Regions from separate parts of the Planococcus massiliensis genome, predicted to be linked through region 4. Evidence: riboswitches for the same ligand, from Rfam matches in the RefSeq annotation. Region 4 holds a riboswitch; each other region holds the start of a gene.
What was found. Region 4 has a riboswitch for S-adenosylmethionine ahead of BN1080_RS13285 (transporter substrate-binding domain-containing protein). Riboswitches for the same ligand answer to the same signal wherever they lie in the genome.
Positions count from the first base shown of each region.

Region 1: it holds a riboswitch for S-adenosylmethionine, as region 4 does, so the genes downstream of both, ssuE (NADPH-dependent FMN reductase) here and BN1080_RS13285 (transporter substrate-binding domain-containing protein) in region 4, are expected to answer to the same signal.
Region 2: it holds a riboswitch for S-adenosylmethionine, as region 4 does, so the genes downstream of both, metK (methionine adenosyltransferase) here and BN1080_RS13285 (transporter substrate-binding domain-containing protein) in region 4, are expected to answer to the same signal.
Region 3: it holds a riboswitch for S-adenosylmethionine, as region 4 does, so the genes downstream of both, BN1080_RS11385 (methionine ABC transporter ATP-binding protein) here and BN1080_RS13285 (transporter substrate-binding domain-containing protein) in region 4, are expected to answer to the same signal.

Region 1 is NZ_CCXS01000001.1:622,590-628,531, forward strand. It holds gene BN1080_RS03130 (hypothetical protein) at 1-512, shown strand, start outside; gene BN1080_RS03135 (MGDG synthase family glycosyltransferase) at 514-1,626, shown strand; gene BN1080_RS03140 (DedA family protein) at 1,647-2,237, shown strand; SAM riboswitch class I at 2,279-2,387, shown strand; gene ssuE (NADPH-dependent FMN reductase) at 2,487-3,032, shown strand; gene BN1080_RS03150 (LLM class flavin-dependent oxidoreductase) at 3,064-4,446, shown strand; gene BN1080_RS03155 (gamma-glutamyl-gamma-aminobutyrate hydrolase family protein) at 4,600-5,322, shown strand; gene BN1080_RS03160 (dipeptidase) at 5,323-5,942, shown strand, end outside.
Region 2 is NZ_CCXS01000001.1:2,215,197-2,221,138, forward strand. It holds gene BN1080_RS10940 (alpha/beta fold hydrolase) at 1-668, opposite strand, end outside; gene BN1080_RS10945 (gamma carbonic anhydrase) at 772-1,281, shown strand; gene metK (methionine adenosyltransferase) at 1,329-2,525, opposite strand; SAM riboswitch class I at 2,726-2,839, opposite strand; gene pckA (phosphoenolpyruvate carboxykinase (ATP)) at 3,077-4,669, shown strand; gene BN1080_RS10960 (alpha/beta hydrolase family protein) at 4,739-5,521, opposite strand; gene BN1080_RS10965 (NUDIX domain-containing protein) at 5,502-5,942, opposite strand, start outside.
Region 3 is NZ_CCXS01000001.1:2,283,644-2,289,585, reverse strand. It holds gene BN1080_RS11410 (acyl-CoA dehydrogenase family protein) at 1-650, shown strand, start outside; gene BN1080_RS11405 (arsenate reductase family protein) at 743-1,096, shown strand; gene gcvH (glycine cleavage system protein GcvH) at 1,174-1,554, shown strand; gene BN1080_RS11395 (ribonuclease M5) at 1,715-2,053, shown strand; gene BN1080_RS11390 (thioredoxin family protein) at 2,059-2,370, shown strand; SAM riboswitch class I at 2,419-2,522, shown strand; gene BN1080_RS11385 (methionine ABC transporter ATP-binding protein) at 2,610-3,635, shown strand; gene BN1080_RS11380 (methionine ABC transporter permease) at 3,628-4,296, shown strand; gene BN1080_RS11375 (MetQ/NlpA family ABC transporter substrate-binding protein) at 4,333-5,148, shown strand; gene BN1080_RS11370 (dicarboxylate/amino acid:cation symporter) at 5,344-5,942, shown strand, end outside.
Region 4 is NZ_CCXS01000001.1:2,657,303-2,663,244, reverse strand. It holds gene BN1080_RS13300 (hypothetical protein) at 1-314, shown strand, start outside; gene BN1080_RS13295 (amino acid ABC transporter ATP-binding protein) at 364-1,113, opposite strand; gene BN1080_RS13290 (amino acid ABC transporter permease) at 1,129-1,812, opposite strand; gene BN1080_RS13285 (transporter substrate-binding domain-containing protein) at 1,873-2,721, opposite strand; SAM riboswitch class I at 2,852-2,960, opposite strand; gene BN1080_RS13280 (DUF4256 domain-containing protein) at 3,060-3,617, opposite strand; gene BN1080_RS17385 (NAD-dependent epimerase/dehydratase family protein) at 3,796-4,167, shown strand; gene BN1080_RS17380 (NAD-dependent epimerase/dehydratase family protein) at 4,164-4,814, shown strand; gene BN1080_RS13270 (hypothetical protein) at 4,876-5,595, opposite strand; gene BN1080_RS13265 (ATP-binding cassette domain-containing protein) at 5,597-5,942, opposite strand, start outside.

The sequences.
Region 1 (5,942 bases), 2.0 Mb from region 4:
CGTATACACGCCATCCTTACAGTCACGTATCGTTAGCGTTCAGTTCTGATTTGACAGAGGTGTACAGCTTTGGCAGAAAAAATGCAGACAATGCTTTTAACGGCGGCTTTGTAAAAGAGGACATGCACAACCATCTATTTCAGCGTGCACATTGTGCAATTTTCAAATGCCCGGTTGATGCTAAGGGGCTCAAAGCGATGAAGAACTTCGTGTTTGCCATGGAACAGGAGCGCGACCGCTACAAATACAATGTGGCAGGATTGTTTGGAGTGGTGGTGAAACGCGGGTTCGGAGGCGAGAATTCGTTTTTCTGCTCCCAATTTGTAGCAGAAGTGCTGCGTCAAGGCAGAATCGAAATTTCGCAAAAGCCTTCCCGATTAATGATGCCGCGAGATATTTTCTGTGCGGATTTTCTGCAGCTTGCTTATAGTGGCCCCTTATCGTCTTATCCGCCATTGGTTTCTGAACAGCCATGCAAAATGGAAAATACTATGTTGATGGAGGCTCTATAACATGAAAAAAGTACTGATATTTCCGCTATTGAACAGTATGCCTTCCGGCCATCATCAAGTGGCGGAAGCAATGAGTGAATTCATCCGAGACCATACTGGGGAAGTCCAATGCAAAAAGGTGGATTTATTGAGCGAATGGAATGCAAAAGTGGAATCGGTAACTGTTAAGGCCTACTTAAATTGGATACGGAGAGCACCCAATTCGTATGCATGGATTTATCGGCAATTTGCCTATAAATCGTCAAAAGAAAAGAGCCATAAAACGTATGAATGGCTTTTCATGAAAAAAGTCAGCGAGATTTTAGAAAGGGAAAAACCCGATTTAATCATTTGCACACATGGGTTTCCGTCGATTTTCATCAATAAGTTGAAGAAACAAGGAAAATGCAAAGTCCCTTGCCTGAATGTGTACACGGATTTTTTTGTGAATGATGTATGGGGAAGAGAATGCATCGAATATCATTTTGCTCCAAACGAAGCGATAAAAGGAGCGTTATGCCAGCGCTATGGAATTCCGGAAAACCGTATTTTTGTGACAGGCATACCGGTAAGTGAAAAGTTCAGCCGTCAGGAAGAGCGGCATTCCACTAAACGGCTAACCGTTTTAGTTTCCGGAGGAAGCACGGGACTGAGCGAAGTCTTGAACCAGCTGGATGAAGAGGTTAACGAGGAAAAATGGAATTTTCAAGTTCTATGCGGAACCAACAAAAAACTTCAGCAGAAAATTACCGCTTTAAACCATCCGGCGATCCATGCGATCCCCTACATTTCTTCAAAGGAAATGATGAATGAGCTGTACAGCAAAGCGGATGCTCTTGTGACAAAACCGGGAGGCGTCACCGTCAGCGAAGCGCTGCGGAAAGAGTTGCCGATTTTTATTCCGGCGGCTCTTCCGGGCCAGGAGGAAATCAATCTGGCTTACTTGCTGGAGGAAAAACTGGTGTTTGCAGTGCCTGAAGGACGCAGGCTGATGGATTTTCTAGACGAAACTTTGGCGGATGAGGAAGCCATTGGGCGTTTCCAGAAGCGCATTAAAGCTTATAAAAATTCTTTGAGCCTGAAGAACTCGGATGAAATTTACATGGAGCTCGAAAAGATTTTAGTGGGCAATTAAAGGACTGGAGAGTGGGCGGTATGATTGAAGGAATACTGGCTTTTCTCGAAAGTTTGGGGATGAAAGGATTATTCAGCGTCATGTTTTTGGAAGGATCTTCTTTGCCGTTTCCTGGAGTGGCGCTGGTGATAGCTTATGGCGGATTATTGAATCACGACTTGCCGGCCACCGCTTGGTTGTCGGCAGGACTGGCAGCTTCGTACAACCTGGCGTGTTTGATTCCCTATTTCCTGGGCAATAAATTCCAAAACATCTTTCAGAGAAAATTCCATAAAGGGTTAAAAAAAGCATCCGATTTGTTTCGCCGCTACGGCATATGGAGCATTGCGATTTCGCGGCCATTCGGCATCGGCAACTACATTTCCTATTTGGCTGGCATAAGTAAAATTCCGCTTGGAAAATATGCGGTGCTGACTTTTATCGGCATTTACCCGTGGTGTTTTGCTATGCTCCGCATTGGGCATTATTTTAACGGGAATTATGAGGCGTTTACATCTTTTATGTCAGCCAGTCCAATTCCCATTTACGGCTATCTGGCTGCTGCCTTGGGAGCAGCGGGCATTTGGCTGTATCTGAAAGCGAAGAGTCAGAATAATAAATTTAAAGCTTGACACCCCTAATCCCTAGTATTATGATAGGCATTAATCGAATAAACTTATCCAGAGAAGCCGAGGGACTGGCCCGTTGACGCTTCAGCAACCTCTGACATTGTCAGAAAGGTGCTAACTCCAGCAAGAAGATTTTTTCTTGAGAGATAAGGACAGGACCTATTAGATTTAATGGCCTTCTTTTCTTGATATCGAGAAAAGGAGGCCATTTTTCATTTTTGAATAAAATTTTAATCAGAGAGGAAGAATCAGATGAGTGAAGTTGTAATTTTATCAGGCAGCCCTTCAAAGGACTCCAGATCTGAAACAGTATTAAAGCATTTAGGAGGGTTATTGGAGAGGAAAGGAATTTCGGTCACCCATATTTCAGTGAGAGACGTTCTGAAAGACGATTTGTTCGAAGGGCGTTTCGATAGTCCGGCTATCGATGAAATCAGCGCGTTAATCCACCAGTCACGGGGCGTTATTGTAGGATCACCCGTCTATAAAGCAGCCTATTCAGGTGTGCTAAAAGCATTGATTGATCTCTTGCCGCAGGATGTTCTGCAAGCGACTCCGGTCTTGCCGTTGATGACGGGAGGCAGTTCCGCTCACCTTTTAGCGCTTGAATATACATTAAAACCGCTGCTTGCGAACTTGAAGGGACAAAATTTGAAAGGAATCTACTTAGTCGACAGCCAAATTGATAAAACGAATCCGCATGAGCCGATCATTGAAGCCCAAGTGGAGCAGCGTTTGAAAAAACAGCTGGATTATTTCTTGGAGATTATTGAAAGACAGCCTGTCACGAGCGCTTAAAACGAAAAGGATTTTTGAGGAGGAGAAGCTATTGGCGAAAAAACGGATTTACTTGAACGCTTTTGACATGAATTGTGCCGGCCATCAATCCCCAGGATTATGGACACATCCAGAAGATCGCTCTCATACGTATAAGACGAGCGAATATTGGATTGAATTGGCAAAGCTTTTGGAACGCGGCGGTTTTGACGCCATTTTTCTGGCAGATGTACTCGGAACCTACGATGTTTATAAAGGCTCACGCGATGCGGCAGTGCGGCAAGGTGCACAGTCTCCGGTAAACGATCCTGCGTTAGTCGTGCCATTGATGTCTGCCGTGACAAAACATTTAGGCTTCGGCGTTACCGCTTCGACGACTCACGAACATCCTTACACATTTGCGCGCCGGATGTCGACATTGGACCATTTGACGAATGGCCGCGTCGGCTGGAACATCGTCACTTCCTATTTAAAAAGCGCTGCGCTCAATATCGGGCTGGAGGATCAAGTGAAACACGATGAACGCTACGATATCGCGGCAGAATATTTGGAAGTCTGCTACAAGCTGTGGGAAGGCAGCTGGGAAGAAGACGCCGTTGTTTTGGACAAAGTGAATGGCATCTACGCCGATCCGGAAAAAGTCCATGACATCAATCATGAAGGGAAATATTATAAAGTGCCCGGCGCCCATTTAACGGAACCTTCCCCGCAGCGGACGCCAGTCCTGTATCAGGCGGGGGCATCCAAAAAAGGAGTGGAGTTTGCCGGACAGAATGCAGAATGCGTCTTTATCGGGGCGCCGACCATCCAAGCCGCAAAGCGGTCAGTGGATAAATTGCATGAGCAGATCGAACGTGCAGGCCGGTCCCGTGAAGAAGTGAAGATCTTAACGATGCTGACGCCGATTGTCGGAAAAACGGAAGAAGCAGCATGGGCAAAATACGAAGAGTACAAAAAACATATCAGCCATGAAGGGGCGCTTGCTTTATTCGGCGGATGGACGGGAATTGACTTGTCGAGCTATGCCCCTGACCAGCCCTTGGAATACATTGAGAATGACTCTATCCAATCAGCGTTGGAAAACTTCACAAGAATTGATGCGGAAAAGAAATGGACAGTAGACGACATCAAGGAATTTGTGGGAATCGGCGGCATGAGTGCATATACGGTGGGTTCACCTGAACAGGTCGCTGATACTTTGGAGCAATGGGTGGAAGAAGCCGGAGTGGACGGCTTTAATATTGCCTACGCCATAACACCGGGAACATTCGAAGATTTTATCGAATTGGTGGTGCCGATTTTGCGTGAACGGGGCTTATTGCGGGCTGAATACGAAGGGAGCACATTGCGTGATCGCCTGTTCGGCAAAGGGGACCGGCTGCCTGCCCATCATCATGGAAAAAAGTTTTCCTTGGAGAAAGCAGAAGTTCGTTAAAAACCTTATGCAAATTTAAGGGAAGCCATGGAGAGCCTTCAATGCTCCATGGTTTTTTAGCGTGAAAAAAAAGAACTTCAATGAATCAGCTAGTAATTTAGCGATTTATTCTGTATGTTTATTATATTCAGATAAAGTAATGGGGGATATAGAATGAGACCGATTATTGGAATTACCGCATCAAAAGAATTAGGGCACGACCATTATTCAATCGAGCAGGCTGATACCGAAGCTATTATGCAGGCAGGGGGGCTGCCAATCATGCTCCCGCATTTGCGGAGAGAAGAGGAAATTGAGCAGATTGCCGAACATATCGACGGTTTGTTTGCAGCAGGCGGATATGACATCGATCCTACCTTGTTTGGGGAAGAGCCGCATCCGAATTTAGGTGTGATTATCCCGTCCCGCGATGCTTTTGAACTGCAGCTGATGAAGAAAGTGCTGGAACTGGGAAAACCGATTTTAGGGGTTTGCCGAGGCGCACAGATCCTCAATATTGCGGTTGGCGGAGATATGTATCAAGACATCACCGATCAAATCGAAGGGGACTTGCTGCAGCATAAACAGCAAGCGCCGAAATTCCACGGCTCCCATTTCGTTCACGTACCGGAGGGTTCTTTGCTGAACCGGTTGACCGGGAGCGTGAAACTGACAGTGAACAGCCGCCATCACCAAGCGAACCGCCGGGTTCCGGATTCGTTTTTGATCAGCGGCAAGGCAAGCGATGGTGTAATTGAAGCGATTGAAAGCACGGAACACCGTTTTGTCCTCGGTGTCCAGTGGCATCCGGAAAATATGGCGATTGCATCGGATGAAGCTTCTATGAAGATTTTTAAAGGGTTCATTGAAGCGTGCATGGAAGAAGGGAATGAGTAAATGAAGATTATTGATACGCATTGCGATGCTTTACTAAAACTTCAGTTAGCCAAACGCGGCACTTTCTACGGCAAAGAACCGTTGAATTTCACGAACTCTGATCAACTTGATACAAATTTTCAGCGTTTGCAGGCAGGCGGCGTCTACGTTCAGTTCTTCGCGATCTTTTTATATCCGGACCTGCCTGACAATGAAAAATGGCAGCATGCCTTGGAACAAGTAGACCTGTTTTATACAGAAATTCTTGGGAAGAATCCTTCTATGAATCACATTAAAAAATGGGAAGACATCGACTCGCTGAAGGAAGGAGAGATTGGTGCAGTTCTAACGCTGGAAGGGGCCGATGCGTTTGGCAATGATTTGATGAAATTGCGCCAATTGTACCGTTTGGGTGTGCTTTCGATTGGGCTCACCTGGAACAATGCAAATTTATGTGCAGACGGAGCCGGTGAACCAAGAGGCGGCGGGTTGACGCTTCTCGGCAAAGAAGTGGTTCGTTTGAACAATGAACACCGAATTTTTACGGATGTCTCCCATTTATCTGTCAAAGGCTCCTGGGACGTCATGGAACTTGCCGATTATCCGATTGCCAGCCATTCCAATGCACGCGCTTTATGCGA
Region 2 (5,942 bases), 440 kb from region 4:
AGGTTCTGCTGTTTGAGCCAACGTTTCGCCATTTCTTTATCGGTGATGATGTCCCGTTCTCCTGTATGGATAAACACCGGAATATCCGGAAATGCCCCTTTGCTTTGGGCCAGCTGCTTCAAATACGATTGAAGTTCATGATACCAGCCAACTGAAATCTCAGTCCTGTAGAAAGGATCCTCTTTTTCCTGCTCGATCACTTCCTGGTTCTTGGTCAATTCTTCAATGGAAATATGGTGATTGATCTTTACCCGCGATGTTACTTTATGAAAGCCGGTCAAGGCATTCGAGAATTTAGAAGGGGTCTTGATCAATTGCAGCCAAGGCGATGTGAAAATAGCGCCGGCGATGTTTATTCTATTTTTGGAAAGCACACCCATCGCGAGAGTCGCACCTAATCCTTGGGCCACGATAAATACCGGCAATTCATTTTCCATCGCCACTTTCACAGCTGTTTTGATGGATTTCTCATATTCGTCAAACGATTCCCGGTGAGCGCTCTCATTTCCAGCATTTTCGCCATGCCCGGGCAAATCGCCCATGATGACGTGGAAGTTCGCGCCGCGCCATTGATCGATTTGCCAGGCATAGCGCAGATGATGTTCATATGCACTGTGTACAAGGACCACTACCGCTTTCGCCGGTCCGATCGATTCCCATTTCCACATGTATTGCCCCCCTTTCCTTAGCGCAGCCTGCAACGTGCATTTGACCTTTGCGCTTATTTTGATAGGATTAATATTATCTTATCTTTTTTACTGGAGGTTTTCCATGATTTACCCATTCAAAGACAAGCATCCATCTATTCATCCTTCGGCTTTTATCGCTGACCATACAACGATTACAGGCGATGTTGTAATCGGTGAAGATTCATCGGTTTGGTTCAATACCGTCATCCGCGGCGATGTCGCACCTACCATTATCGGCAAGAAAACCAATATCCAGGACCTGTGCATGCTTCACCAAAGCCCGGGGAACCCGCTGATTTTGGAAGACGAAGTGACCATCGGCCATCAAGTGACTTTGCATAGCTGTAAAATCCGCAAAGGGGCACTGATCGGAATGGGTTCCATCATCCTAGACGGAGCAGAAGTGGGAGAAGGTGCATTTATCGGCGCTGGCAGCCTTGTTCCGCAAGGCAAAGTCATCCCTCCTGGCATGCTGGCATTTGGGCGGCCGGCAAAAGTGGTGCGCGAGCTGCGCGAAGAAGACATCGAAGACATGCAGCGCATCGTCCGCGAATACGCTGAAAAAGGCGCTTACTATAAATCGCTTCAATAGAAAAAAAGACGGCTGAGCAAAATTCGCTCAGCCGTCTTTTCTCTTTATTATTGGGCGGATTGCTCTTTCAAAGCAGCTGCTTTGTCCGTGCGCTCCCACGGAAGGTCGATATCCGTGCGGCCGAAGTGGCCATAAGCTGCCGTTTGTTTGTAGATTGGACGGCGAAGATCCAACATTTTGATGATGCCTGCTGGGCGAAGATCAAAGTTTCCGCGCACAAGCTCAATCAATTTGTTTTCTTCTACTGTGCCTGTTCCAAATGTATCAACGGCAATTGATACGGGATGTGCGACGCCGATTGCGTAAGCAAGCTGCACTTCACAGCGTTCAGCAAGGCCGGCTGCGACAATGTTTTTCGCTACATAGCGAGCGGCATAAGCTGCCGAACGGTCCACTTTCGTTGCGTCTTTCCCGGAGAAAGCTCCGCCGCCGTGGCGTGCATAGCCACCGTAAGTGTCTACGATGATTTTGCGTCCTGTAAGGCCGGCATCTCCTTGTGGTCCGCCGATAACAAAACGGCCAGTCGGGTTAATGAAGTATTTTGTTTCTTCATCGATCAAGTGTGCAGGAACCACTTCGTTGATGACATATTCTTTAAGATTGCGCTGGATTTGCTCAAGCGTCACTTCTGGGTGATGCTGCGTCGAAATGACAATCGTATCTACACGCAATGGTTTATTGTTTTCATCGTATTCGATCGTTACTTGCGTTTTCCCATCCGGGCGCAAGTAAGGAAGAATTTCTTCTTTCCGCACTTCTGCAAGGCGGCGCGCCAATTTATGCGCCAAAGCAATCGGAAGCGGCATGAATTCTTCGGTTTCGTTTGTTGCATAGCCGAACATTAAGCCTTGGTCCCCTGCTCCGATATCGTCCATTTCTTTATCTGTCATTTGGCCTTCACGCGATTCAAGCGCTACATTGACTCCGGCAGCAATGTCCGGTGATTGTTCGTCAATCGCTGTCAAAACGGCACTTGTTTCAGAATCGAATCCGTATTTTGCACGGGTATAGCCAATTTCGCGAACGGTTTCACGAACGACTTTCGGAATGTCAACATACGTAGAAGTCGTGATTTCTCCTGCGACTAAAACGAGTCCAGTCGTTACGGTTGTTTCGCATGCAACGCGTGCATTTGGGTCTTCTGATAAAATGGCATCCAAAATGGCGTCTGAAATCTGATCGCAAATTTTATCCGGATGCCCTTCTGTTACTGATTCTGACGTGAATAATCGACGGTTTGTCAAAATGTGTTCCTCCTTAGATCCTGCGAGATTGCTCTCGAAATTGATACGGTACTCGTTTCCCATGTCAAGTCCGTTCCCAAAAGGGATTGAACTTTAAGCCGTTGTGGCTCTTGCACACGAGGATTAAGGGCAAAATTTCATAAAAAAATCCCTTCCATCATTTGCATGAGGAAAGGAGAAATCATCAGCAGCACCTTTCACTCTTATCATCCAAGGCCTAAAAGCCTTGCTACAGGTTTGGCACCATCGCTGCAAATCGCAGCAGGTTGCCGGGTTTCATTGGGCCTGACCCCTCCACCAGCTCGGAATAAGAGTATCCGTTCAATTTTTCATCATACGGAATGTGCAAAGCGATGTCAACGTTTTAATGACCATCCGTTTGAATAAAAGATATTATAGGTTTATTGGCCTTCAAAAAGCACATTATTTTCGTTTTTTTCGATTCCACCCGTTATTAGTATAGACTATTTAATACAATGTGTTATACTAATCTTCGAATATACATCCTCCCCATTCGCAATGGGAATAACCGAAAAGGAAGGTACATATAAATGAATCCAGTGAATATTAAAAACAACCTAAAGGATCTTTTAAATGGCCAAAACGTGCACGTCCAATTATCAGTTCCACAATTAGTGGAAGCTGCAACATCCCGTGGGGAAGCGGTATTGACTCGAGAAGGCGCTGTAGCAGCTGAAACCGGCAAATATACAGGCCGCTCGCCAAAAGATAAGTACATCGTTGATGAAGCGATTTCGAGAGACAAAATAGACTGGGGCAATGTCAATCGCCCGATTTCTTCTGAGATTTTCGAGAATTTGTATGCGAAAGTCATCGACCATTTGAAGCAAAAAGATGCGTTATATGTATTTAAAGGCTTTGCCGGCGCAGACCACGAATCACGCTTGGCGATCCAAACCATCAATGAATACGCGTGGCACAATCTGTTTGCGCATCAACTATTCATTCGCCCGACAAAAGAAGAGCTGGCTGCGCACGAAGCGGAATTTACGGTTGTCTATGCACCGACATTCCATGCGGATCCTGCGGTTGATGGAACAGATTCTGAAACGTTCATCATCGTTTCGATGGAAAAGAAAATCATTTTGATCGGCGGAACAGAATACGCAGGCGAAATGAAAAAATCCATCTTCTCGATTATGAACCATATCTTGCCGGAAAAAGGCATTCTTCCTATGCACTGCTCAGCGAACGTTGGCAAAGACGGCGATGTTACGTTATTCTTCGGATTGTCTGGTACAGGAAAAACGACTTTATCCGCAGACGGCGACCGCAAATTGATCGGCGACGACGAGCACGGCTGGTCGGATAACGGCGTTTTCAATATCGAAGGCGGCTGCTATGCGAAGACCATCAATTTATCGCGTGAAAACGAACCGCAGATTTATGACGCGATTCGTTTCGGATCGGTTCTTGAAAATGTTGTAGTGGATCCGGAAACGCGCATCCCTGATTATGACAATGGTTCCCTAACTGAGAATACACGAGCAGCTTATCCGATTCAAGCAATCGATAATATTGTAGACCCGTCTGTAGGCGGACACCCTAAAACGATCGTGTTCTTGACGGCGGATGCATTTGGCGTCTTGCCTCCGATCAGCAAACTATCAAAAGAACAGGCGATGTACCATTTCCTAAGCGGCTATACATCGAAGCTTGCCGGTACAGAACGCGGAATCACGGCACCTGAAGCAACATTCTCAACATGCTTCGGTTCACCATTCCTTCCGCTTCACGCAACGGTGTATGCTGAAATGCTGGGTGAGAAAATCGACGATCACAATGTCGATGTTTTCCTAGTGAATACAGGCTGGACTGGCGGCGAATACGGCGTCGGAAACCGCATGAAGCTTTCTTACACACGGACGATGGTGCGTGCAGCCATGAAAGGCGAATTGCACAACATTGAAACCGAAAAAGAAGCAATTTTCGGCTTGGAAATTCCAAAAGAAATTCCAGGAGTTCCGACTGAAGTGTTAAATCCGCGCCATGCATGGGCAGACAAAGAAGCATACGATCAAAAAGCAAAAGAACTTTCATCTAAGTTCCAAGAAAACTTCAAAAAGTTCGGCACAGTTGATCCAGCGATCAGCCAACTTGGCGGACCGGCTCCACTGTCATAAGCAAAAAAACGGAAAGAAGCTCTCCAGTTAATATGGAGAGCTTCTTTTTTATTTCCTGGTTCCAATCGGTCAACTTTTTTCCTGCTCTTTCATCCATATAGTCAATGCCTTTGCCACTTTGCGGTTCGCTGCCGGCGGGAAGAAATGCGTGTATTCCGGGAAATACCAGGTTTCATGCGGTTGATCATTCATCTTCAACGCTTCTTCCAATAAATAGGCCTGCGCAGGAAAAACATTTTCATCTTGCAGCCCGTGAATGATTAAGAATGGCATATGTGCTTCTTCAATCCGAAGCAATGGATTCCGTTCTTCAAACGCAGTCAAGGCTGTGTTTGGGGTACCGCCGTACAAGCGTTTCATCATGCGGCGCATATCCGGGCGCTCTTTATATGTGAGCACGGTATCCGTCACGCCTGCCCAAGTCACCACAGAAGCAATATCATCCCGCAAGACAGCTGTCCAAAGCGCCATGATGCCGCCGCGTGAAAATGCCAATAGATGGACCGGCCCTGGACATTTCTGCTTGAGCACCTCCACGGCATGGACCGCATCCCAGCGGTCTGCCCCTGCAAATTCGTCGCGCCCTTCTCCGCCGCGGTTCCCACGGTAATAAGGCGCAAACACGGTAAATCCGTATGACGCAAATTGCGCAATACGAGCCGGGCGCACCATACCGATCGATTGGATGCCGCCCCTTAAATACAGGATGCCGCTCGTGCTTTCCCTATTCACCGGTTCAGCGAGCAGCCCTTTTACTTTAAGGCCTTCCGACCAATAAACGATTTCCGTCAACTTGACTTGCGGATTAGGCGAAGGATAACGTTTCGCCGATTCAATCTTCCCATTTTCCAAGCGCTTTCACCTTCTCCATAATTTTCAGCATTCCAGGATCTTTCATAAGGAAACTGAAATTTCCTGTGTCCTCTAATGTCTCTTTCAATACGGCGCCTTTTGTCTCCAACAAATTTACCGAATCGATTCGCTCCACTTTGGCAGCAAAAACCGTTTTGCAGAAAGCTGGCTCGTCATAAACGGCGTATGCGGCAAACCATTCCAGCTTTTCCACTACGCCTCCTGTTTCTTCATATACTTCCCTGGCGGCGGCTGCCTCTAAACTTTCGCCCGCTTCCACTTTACCGCCCGGAAATTCGATTCCACGCTGTGGATGGTCGGTCATTAGCCATTTTCCCTCGTGCTTAGCAATCACCAGCACATGCTTGCTTGGAATTTCAAAGCTTCCGGGTACAAAAGAAAGTTCACAGGGCAGTCCGTT
Region 3 (5,942 bases), 370 kb from region 4:
TGCACGGTGGATACGGCTTTATGCAAGAGTACGAAATCGAGCGCATCTACCGCGATTCGCGCATCAACCGTATTTTCGAAGGAACAAACGAAATCAACCGCTTGCTTGTACCGGGAACGTTGATCCGCAAAGCAGTCAAAGGCGAACTTCCATTGCTTCAGCATGCACAGCAATTGCAGGAAGAATTGCTGATGATGATGCCGGAAGAAATCGGCACAGAAGCTTTGGCGCAAGAAAAATACTTGGTGAAAAATGCCAAGAAGATTGCGTTGCTGGCAGCAGGCCTTGCAGCACAAACATTCGGCACGAAACTTGAAAATGAGCAGGAAGTGCTTGTCAATATCGCGGACATCGTAAGCAACGTTTTCGCGATGGAATCTGCAGTGCTTCGCACAGAAAAAGCGATTGCAGCTTCAGGCGAAGAAAAAGCCCAGCAAAAATTGCTTTATACGCAAATCTATTGCCAAGAAGCGTTTGATAAAATCGAAAAAGACGCGAAGGAAACATTATTGGCTGCAATCGAAGGCGACAACCAGCGCATGATGCTTTCAGCGCTTCGCAAATTGACGCGTTCAACGCCTTACAACGTCATCGCGAAAAAACGCGAAGCGGCGGTAAAATTGATCGAAGCGGAAAAATACGTCGTGTGATTTTTTGTAAAGCGCAGCTTGCGGGCTGCGCTTTTTTTCTCGTCGACCATCCGCCTTTATTTTGGTAAGCTTGTGGAAAAGGAGGTTTCTATATGATTACCTATTACGCTTATCCAAAATGCACAACGTGCCGCAAAGCGAAAAAATGGCTGGAGCAGAACGGCGTGGAATTCAATGAGATCCACATCGCTGAAAATCCGCCGTCAAAAGAAGAGCTAAGAAAGATTTATGAGAGCAGCGGCATGGAATTGAAGAAATTCTTCAATACTAGCGGCATGATCTACCGATCGCTTGGCTTGAAAGAAAAGTTATTCAATATGTCCGAAGACGAACAGCTGGAATTGCTGGCATCTGACGGCATGCTGATTAAACGTCCGCTGGCTTTTGACGGCCAGAAAACGACGCTTGGGTTCAAGGAAGCGGATTATCAGAATGCTTGGCTCTGACGCATTTGAAATCTTGTATTTCAATGGGGTTTATGTCAAACTGAAATTGAGTTAACTACATATCTGGAGGGATTTCGATGAGTACACCACAAGAACTTCGTTATTCAAAAGAACATGAATGGGTAAAAGTAGAAGGCGGCACTGCCCGCATTGGCATTACGCATTTTGCACAAGCTGAACTTGGCGATATCGTTTTTGTTGAGCTTCCGCAAATCGGCGACGAAATTAAGAAAGATGAGCCATTCGGCAGCGTTGAATCGGTAAAAACGGTATCAGAATTATACGCACCAATCAGTGGACGTGTCATCGAAGTGAACGCGGAACTCGAAGACAATCCGGAACATGTGAACGAGTCTCCATACGAACAAGCATGGATGGTGGTAATCGAATCTCCGAATGAAGCTGAAGTTGGCGAATTGATGACTGCAGACCAATACAAAGAAATGATCAATGAATAAAATCAAAGCGCCTTTTCGGGCGCTTTTTTTCATCCCCAAATTTGAATAGGCAGGATCCTAGAACAAATCCAGCAATCGTTTTATAATAAGATGTATGAACTCATGCTTAAAAGCTTTTGCAAATTGAGGCAGCTATCTACTTCCTGTGAGGTGTAGTCTTATGGAAAAGGTGATCGTGGTCGAAGGGCGCAGCGACAAAACCCGAATTGCACCGCTCATTGCAGAACCCGTGACGATTCTATGCACAAATGGTACAGTAAGTGCGTCAAGGCTTGAAGAATTGCTGCTGCCTTATGAGGATCTGGATATCATCATTCTGGTAGACGCGGATAAATCAGGTGAACAGCTCCGGAAACTAGTTAAACGGGAATTTCCGGAAGCCCGGCATTTCTATATCAACCGAAGCTATAAGGAAGTGGCGGCAACACCGATCCGGATCTTGCTGGACGTACTGATTTCAGCAAATGTTCAAGTCAATAAGCTAGTAACCGAGGGATGAACAAGATGAATGAATGGACACATAAAGAATGGCTGAAAGAAAAGAACACCCATCAATCAGCCGCTTACTATTTATATACGCCCATGTGCGGCACCTGCCAGGTTGCTTCTAAGATGATGGATGTCGTCAAAGAACTGGTCCCGAATGTCCGCTTGGGCAAAGCGAATTTAAATTATGTACAGGAAATTGCTTCTTTGTATCAAGTCGAAAGCGTGCCATGCCTCCTCATTACAGAGAATGGCCGATTGAAGGAAAAGATCTATGCGTTTCATTCGGTGCCTTTTTTATACGAAAAGTTAAAAACGGTTGACGAATAAACCCCTGCATGGTAAATTGAATTTCTGATTACTAATTAAATAGCGTAACTCTTATTAAGAGTGGTGGAGGGAAGTGCCCTATGAAGCCCGGCAACCGTCATGAAAATGAAATGGTGCCAAATCACACAAAGTCTGACTTTGGAAGATGAGAGAACGGTTATCGTGTTATTGCACGTTCACCCTTCTGCTCAATGGTGCGCAGAAGGGTTTTTTATTTTTGGGGGCAGGAGTTGTAAAAGATGATTGAATTGAAAAAACTATCGAAGGTATTCGATACAGGAAAAGGGGCCCTTACCGCCGTTGATGATGTGGACTTGTCCATTGCAGCCGGTGAAATTTTCGGCATCATCGGCTATAGCGGCGCCGGTAAAAGTACGTTGATCCGGTTATTGAACGGTTTGGAAAAACCATCAAGCGGATCGGTTGTCATCAATGGCCAAAACATCACGGCGATAAAAGGCAGCGAACTTCGCAAAGCCCGGCAGAAAGTCAGCATGATTTTCCAGCATTTCAACTTGCTGTGGTCGCGCACGGTCAAAGAGAATATTGAATTTCCGCTTGAAATCGCAGGTGTGCCGAAAAACAAGCGAGATGCGCGCGTGTTGGAACTGGTCGAATTGGTCGGTTTAAAAGGACGGGAAAATGCGTATCCATCCCAGCTGTCGGGCGGGCAGAAACAGCGGGTCGGCATTGCAAGAGCCCTCGCGAACGAACCGGAAGTGCTGCTTTGCGATGAAGCGACTTCTGCACTGGATCCGCAAACAACGGACTCGATTCTCGAATTGCTGGTCGATATCAACAAGCGGCTCGGATTGACGATTGTTTTGATTACCCACGAAATGCACGTCATCCGGAAGATTTGCCACCGGGTAGCTGTAATGGAAGGCGGGCGCGTAGTAGAGCTCGGCGATGTGCTGCAAGTTTTCCAGTCGCCGAAAGCAGAAATTACAAAGCGGTTTGTGGCTCAGGTGACAGATACGGAAGACTCCCAGGAAACGATAAAAAATCTGCGGAAGCTGTATCCGACGGGCGAATTGGTCAAATTGGTTTTTGTCGGCGACCAGACCGAACAGCCGATTTTAACCCAGCTGATCCGCAAGTATCCAGTCGATGTCAACATCGTGCAAGGGAACATCGCCCATACGCAGCGCGGCGCTTACGGAACCTTGGTTTTACAGATGAAAGGCTCTGCCCAGGAAATTAGCGAGGCGCTCGCTTACTTGAATGCAGAAAGCGTTCAAACGGAGGTGATGTCAAATGGTTGAATCATTATTCCCGAACGTTGATTGGGAGAACATGTGGGAAGCGACGCTTGAAACGCTTTACATGACGGCCATGTCCACGTTCTTCACATTTGTCATTGGGCTGGTTCTCGGAATCGTACTCTTTTTGACAGCACCAAAACAATTATGGGCAAATAGCATCGTCAATTGGCTGACCGGTGCATTTGTCAATATTTTCCGGTCTATTCCGTTTATTATTCTCATTATCTTATTGATTCCATTTACAAAATTCCTGATCGGCACCATTCGCGGACCGAACGCGGCTTTGCCGGCGCTGATTATCGGTGCGGCTCCGTTTTATGCACGCATGGTGTTGATTGCGTTAAAAGAAATTGACAAAGGCGTCATTGAAGCTGCGCGCTCAATGGGAGCGACCACGTGGACGATTATCCGCAAAGTGCTTTTGCCGGAATCCAAGCCGGCGCTGCTTTCAGGAATTACCGTTACCGCTATCGCGCTTGTCGGATACACGGCGATGGCCGGCATTATTGGTGCCGGTGGACTGGGGACTTTGGCTTTCCTTGATGGATTCCAACGGAGCCGTGAAGATGTCACGCTGATGGCGACAATTTTGATCTTGGTGATTGTGTTTGCAATTCAATTTATCGGCGATTGGATGACCACTCGTTCAGATAAGCGTTAACCATAAAACATTTTAGAAAAAAGGGAGATCACAAACATGAAGAAACTTGTAGCAGGAACATTACTATCCGTACTGGCATTAGCGGGCTGCGGAAGCGACAACGGCGGATCAAGCGAAGAGTCGAGCACATTAAAAGTCGGGGCATCCAACGTACCGCACGCGGAAATTTTAGAAAAAGCCAAACCGATTCTGGAAGAGCAAGGCATTGACTTGGAAATTGAAACGTACCAAGATTACATCCTGCCAAACCAGGATTTGGATTCAGAAGAAATTGATGCGAACTACTTCCAGCACATCCCGTACTTGGAGTCTCAAATTGAAGAATTCGGCTATGATTTTGAAAACGCCGGCGGCATCCACATTGAGCCAATCGGCGTTTATTCACAAAAGTATGCATCATTAGAAGAACTGCCTGAAGGCGCAACAATTCTAATGAGCAACTCGGTAGCCGACCATGGCCGGATCTTATCGCTTCTTGAAGCAGAAGGGTTGATCACTTTAGCTGAAGGCGTCGATAAGACAGTAGCTGAAGTGAGCGATATCGTGGAAAACCCGAAAAACCTTGAATTTGATGCAAACTACGAAGCAGCATTGATGGTTCAATTATACGAATCTGGCGAAGGCGATGCGTTGTTGATCAACTCGAACTATGCGATTGATGCCGGATTGAACCCGCTGGAAGATGCCATTGCTTTGGAAAGTTCTGAGTCTCCATACGTAAACGTGATTGCTGTTAGAGCTGGCGATGAAGACAGTGAAAACGTGAAAGCTTTGGTTGACGTATTGAAATCAGAAGAAATCCAGGATTTTATCTTGGAAGAGTGGGGCGGTTCAGTCGTACCGGTTGACTGATCACTGCCAAAAAGAAGGCCCAAGTAAAATTGAGCCTTCTTTTTTTATGGGAAATTATAGCTAAACAAAAGAAAAATATCGTTTGTAGAATAATGAAAATATTACGAGAATAGGAGAATGGGTTACAATTATGTGCGCTCTGTGCTATTTTTAGATAATAAAATATACATTTGTTCATCTAGGGAGGACAATCGCATGAAGTTTAAAATCGGCTTATTGCCGCGAATTATTTTAGCCATTGCTTTGGGCGTCTTGATCGGTTCATTTGCGCCTGAATGGATGGCGCGCATCTTTGCGACATTTACGGCCGTCTTCGGAAATTTTCTTAATTTTGTTGTACCGCTCATTATTCTTGGTTTTATCGCTCCCGGCATTGCGAAGCTGGGAAAAGGATCTGGAAAACTGTTGGGGCTAGCAACAGGCTTTGCCTATGCTTCGACAATTGTTGCCGGAATCCTTGCATTCTTTGCAGCAAGTTCCATTTTGCCGAACTTTATGGAGAAAGGTTCCATGAGCGGTGTGGACGATCCGGCAGAATCTTTGGCAACCTCTTTTATCGATATGCCGATGGAGCCGGTTTTTGGCGTCATGACAGCATTGATTTTAGCGTTTTTGCTGGGAATCGGAATGGCTTCGACTGGCAGCAAGACGATGTTCTCATTTTTCGAAGAGTTTCAGTCCATCATTGAGAAAGTAATCACTTATGTGATCATTCCATTGTTGCCGTTCCACATTTTCGGAATTTTTGCCAATATGGCATACGGCGGCGCGGTAGCGAAAATTCTTTCCTTGTT
Region 4 (5,942 bases):
CGGAGTTGCTCATCGGGAATCCGCAGACTTTGGAACGCTGGCAAATCAGTTTTTCTTCCTATGCATTCTATTCGGCAACGTTTGAAGACTTTACAGTAGCCAAGGAACATGAAGTGTATCAAGGATATGCGTTTCGGATCTATGAAAAGTCGGATTTGATGGATCGATTAAGAACGGATGCAAACTTAGAGGTGCAAGAGAGGAATAGAGGGAAAATCTACCGGCATTATTCATTTGCCTGTATGGAACATCAGGTTGATGTGGTGTCTTGTGATGAACCCAGTACAAAAATGCTCTGTTCTTATTCCAATTAAAACAGCCGAGCTCTCCGCTTTGATGGACGAGTTCGGCTGTTTTTATGAATTAAGCTCTTTTCAGCAAGACCTTTTGCAGAAATTTCTTTGTCCGTTCTTCTCTAGGGGCTGTGAAAATATCTTCGGGCTTTCCTTGTTCGACAATGTGCCCATCTGCGATAAATACGACGCGATCCGAAACTTCTCGTGCAAAATCCATCTCATGCGTTACGATAACCATGGTTTGTCCTTCTAACGCGAGCTCTTGGATGACCGTCAACACTTCGCCAACAAGTTCAGGATCTAATGCAGAAGTCGGTTCATCAAATAATAAGAGATCCGGTTTCAGTGCGAGAATCCGGGCAATCGCCGCCCGTTGCTTTTGGCCGCCCGACAATTGTTCCGGAAACTGGTTTTTATGTTCCAAAAGTCCAACTTTTTCCAGTAATCCTTCTGCTTCACGCACCAATTCCTGCTTGTTCCGTTTTTGCACGACAAGCGGTGCTTCAATAATATTGTCAATCACGGTTTTATGCGGAAATAAATGAAAATGCTGAAAGACCATACCAGAAAATTGGCGAACATCAACTTTTTGCTTTTTACTTGGTGTTTTCCCAGTGAATGAAACATGGACATTATTGATTTGAAGTGAACCGCCTGAAGGCGTTTCTAAGAGATTCAGGCATCTCAGTAAGGTTGTTTTGCCAGAACCGGATGGGCCAATGATGCTGACAACTTCGCCTTTTTTTATTTCCAATGAAATGGATTTCAAGACTTCTACCTGTTTGAATTGCTTGCTTAAATTTTCAACTTTGATCAATTTGGAAACCTCCTATCATGCAGTGACATAGCGATTTGCTTTTTTCTCTAAATAATCTTGAAGTAAGGTGACGAGGATGCAAATGGACCAGTAAATGAGTGCCACGAGAATATATAAGGTTAGGCTTTCATAAGTTTGCCCGACCACCACTTTAGCGCGGTAGAACATTTCAGAAACAGTGATGACCATCGCTAGCGAAGTTCCTTTGATGATATCCATGAAAGTGCTCGATAGTGGAGGCAAAGCAATGCGCGTTGCCTGCGGCAAAATGATGCGCGTCATAGTTTGCCAATAGCTCATTCGAAGCGTCTCAGCAGCTTCCCATTGTCCTTTCGATACAGAAGAAATGGCAGAACGGATAATTTCGGCCGTATAGGCAGAAAAATGAATACTGATGCCGATAATGGCAGCAGTAAGCGGCTGCATTTCAATGCCGATCATGGGAAAGCCGAAATACAGGATAAACAGCATCACCAAAAGCGGAGTGCCGCGCATAAAGGAGATAAAAAGCCGGGCTGGGAGAGACAGTCCGATAAAGCGGTTCATTCGGGCAAGGGCTACAAATAAACCGAGGATCAAAGCAAATACTAGGCTGACCAGTGCAATCAAGATGGTTTGCCAAGCTCCTTCCAGAATAAAAGGAAGAGAATCAATTGCGATTTCTACATTAAAAAGATATTTCCATTTAAAGTCGGCCATTGGAAGACTCCTTTACTTAGTATCTAGAAAAGAGGAATCCAAGGATTCCTCAAAAAATGTTTATTCTTCTTCAAGCGGCTGTGTTACATCAGCACCAAGAAATTTAGTTGAAATTTCTTTCAATGTGCCATCAGCAAGAAGCTCCTCAATAGCACCGTCAAGTTTTCCTTTCAGCTCCGGGCTATCTTTCGGCATTACGATAGCACTGCTGCTGAATGAGAATCTAACATCTTCAGCCAGTTTCAATCCCGGTTTATCAAACTGTTCAAGTGAGCGCAACAAGACAAGATAGTCATTTAGCGTAGCATCGACGCGGCCGCTGACGATTTCTGGAAGCACCGTGTCAGAGCCTGTGTAGACAATCACTTCAGCCCCTTGTTCTTGAGCAAATTTTGAGTAATTGCTGGTCGCGGACCCCCCGACTTTTTTGCCTTTCAAATCTTCTACTGATTCAATGCCGGAGTTGTCACTTTCACGGACAATGGCTGAACCATATGAATGCTTGACTGGAATCGTGAAATCAAATATCTCTTTGCGTTCGTCGGTAATCGAAAAATCATTCGCGGCAATATCAATTTGGCCATTGCGAAGAGCTGGCAGCAATCCGTCAAATTCCATTTCTTTGAATTCAACTTCCAATCCAAGCTTTTCTCCTAAGGCACGAGCAAGTTCTACATCATATCCTGTTAATTCTTTTGTTTCTTCATCGTGATAGGTAATCGGGTAGTAAAGCCCTTCTGTGCCGACAACGATTTTGCCTGCTTCTTCAATTCGATCCCAAGTGTTCTGTTCCTTGTTTTCTGTTGAAGCATTCACTTCATTTGAAGATTCATTGCTGCTGCATGCAGTTAGAAATAAACCGATTACTGTAATTGCGACGAGCCATAAAAGCTGTTTGGTGTTTTTCATGTCTTTGCACCTTCCTTTTCTATTGGTTTACTTGGTTTTAAGTTAATAGAATTTTCCAGATATGAGGGCAAACAAAAAGCCTCTTCTATAAGAAGAGGCAGGCATGCGACATCACATTGATATTCTGCTCTTCTTATCTCTCAAGCTAATCAAAGCTTGTTGGATTTGGCACAGTGCTCTAAAGTGAGCCCGCTGCCGAGGTTTCGTAGGGCCAATCCCTCCACCTCTCATGATAAGAACAAATTGCTATTAAACTATGTTGACAACTGTATCATCATTATATTTTACCGTCAACACAAAATTCTGATAAACCTCATCTTATTTTTTATTAGAAGTTGTTAAACGTTCAACGATCCCCTGAATCCCCTAGCGGCATAATACGAATCCGCTCCGTTATGATACAGAAACACTTGCCCGTAGCGGAAATCACAGAAAAGGGCGCCGCCGCGATTTCTGATTTCAGCAGGAGTCTGCACCCAGCTCGATGTCTTCATATCAAATTTCCCTAGCGTCTGAAGCTTTCGGTACTGCTCTTCCGTCAGCAATTCAATGCCCATGTCCGCCGCCATGCCGACCGCGTTGTTTTCAGGCTTGTTTTTCTTACGCGATTCCAATGCTTCCGGGTCATAGCAGACGCTTCTTCGGCCAGTCGGGCTTTCTGCGGAGCAATCAAAGAAAATGAATTCATCTGCTGCAGCGTCATAATCCACGACATCCGGTTCGCCGTCAGTCCGTTCCATTTCATGGAGCGACCATAATTTGTCTTCATTCGCTTCCAGTTTGTCCTGGATTTTGGCCCATTCGAAATTTTCGTGGCGGGTGATGTTTTTCTCGAACCGCTCTTTTAACGTGTTGAGAAATGCTTCGCGTTGTTCGGGTGATAATTGCTTGCTCATGCTAATTCCTCCTTTAATGGGTTTTGCTATTGTTGGTTTTAGTATATAAGAAAGCAGCAGGGTTTTGGAGAGGTGCATCTATTTTATTTTCAGTAGAGGATTGTCTGGAGCTTTTGCAGAATAAAAGAAGCAGGAAAGCAGATCGTTTTTCATTCAGTAAATTGAAGGAGGAGTGTACGTGAATATCTTGATCCTTGGAGGCACCCGCTTTATGGGGCGATTTCTGACCGAGGCGGCTCTCAGCAGCGGCCATGAAGTGACCTTATTCAATAGAGGGAAAGCGAATCCGGATTTGTTTCCAGAAGTGGAGAAATTGATCGGCGACCGGTACGGGGATTTACAAGCGTTGAAGGGGCGGAGATGGGACGCCGTTATTGACACATCCGGCTATCTTCCATGGTCCGTTCAGGAATCTGCGGAACTGCTGGCAAAATCCGTAGGACATTACACATTCATTTCAAGCGCATCGGTTTACATCGATTTAGAATCTCCGGGGATAAATGAAGAACACGCAGTCGGCCGGCTTTCAGCGGAAAGCTGGGAGAATTGAAAACAAAAGAGGCGGAAGTTGCCATCAATGAACATTACGGTGAGTTGAAATTTTTGTGTGAACAAGAAGTGGAACGTGCATTTCCGGAAGGTGCCCTGAATATCCGGCCGGGACTTATTGTCGGCCCTCATGATTTCACGGACCGTTTTACGTACTGGGTTAACCGCGTAGCAAAAGGCGGTGAGGTGTTGGCGCCTGGACGGCGAGACAAGGAAATCCAGTTTATCGACGTCCGGGATTTGGCAGAATGGATCCTCCGGCTGGTCGAAGAACAACGGACAGGCACATTTAATGCGACCGGCCCCGACTCCACACTGACGATGGAGAAATTTTTGGAGGAATGCAACTCAACTCTTGAGAACGATGCGGATTTTGTTTGGGTGGATGAGCAATTTCTGTTGGGCCACAAAGTGGAAGGGTGGTCCGAATTGCCGCTGTGGATTCCAGACAGCATGTACATGAATGGCTTTCTTGGAGTGGATATCCAAAAAGCTTTACAGGCCGGATTAAGGTTCCGCCCGCTCACTGAGACCATTCGGGCCATCCGCGAATGGGAAATGACAAGGGAAACGGCTGAACGAAAAGCGGGGATGGATCCGGAAAAAGAGCAAGCCGTGCTGAAAGACTGGCAGCAGCGTGCGCTTTAATAGGAAAAAAACGAGTTTCCACGGGATGAAATTTATCCAGTGGAAACTCGTTTTTAATTTATTACAGTTTAATCGGTATGCGTTTTGTCAGCATGCGGGTAGCTATGATCAATACGGCAATCAAAAGGAGCGAACCGATCACGGACATCAGCAAGCTTGTTTCAGTTAAAATGTACGGAATCCAAGGGATGATGGTGCTTAAGCCTGCTTCTCCCCAGAAGAATCCGTTCAAGCTGAGGGCCACAATCGCGAGCCCGACAAACCCGAGTCCAATCAGCCAATTAAAGCGGTAATAGCCGATGCCGATCAGCCAGCCGACCAAATAATAAGTGAACACGTTCAGGAAGAAGACCCCGATGGCAGAAAACCAGCCGCTTGTCCGTTCGAAAATGGTCAGGCTGTCTGATTTCACAGGCATGGAGATGAAGTTGGAAATAAGGTGTTCGATGGCATGGATAGCAAGCGGCACCACAGTGACAGCAATTGTGAGTCCGAAAGCGCCGATGACTACCCCGAAGAACATATCTTTTCGGCTGATTCCCTGCTGGACAAAATACGCCATGAAGCCGAAAGCAGCGATGATTCCACAGACGAGCATGAAAATAGCGGCTGAGTAGCTGGAGAAGACGAAGAACCCTTCCACATTTGCGTCATTGCGATTGGCGATAAACATGCCGATGACATGGGCAAGTGTCAGAAATGAGAAAAACCAGATGCTCCATTTAAATTGCTCCAAGAAAGAATCCCTTGCGATTTTCGGATAGAGTTTGACCGATTTCATATCAGTGTACCTCCTCTGTTAAGTGGATGAATAAATCTTGCAGGGAAACCGGGCCGATTTCTAAGCCGAGCTGCTGCGCTTTTTGTTGGTCTTCTTCACTTAAAGCGCCGTAGACCATTACGGATTTCGTACCGCCAAGCTTTTGTTCGTTCAAAACTTTTAATCCGGCGACAAATGCATCGACTTGATCCGCTGCACCTGTAATAGAAGCGCCGCGGGAAGCGATTGTTTCGTAATCTTCGTTCAGCACGAGGCGGCCTTGGTCGATGATGACGACTTGATCAAACAGATAATCCATTTCCGATACTAAATGAGTGGAAAGAATGAACGTACGAGGATGCTTCGCC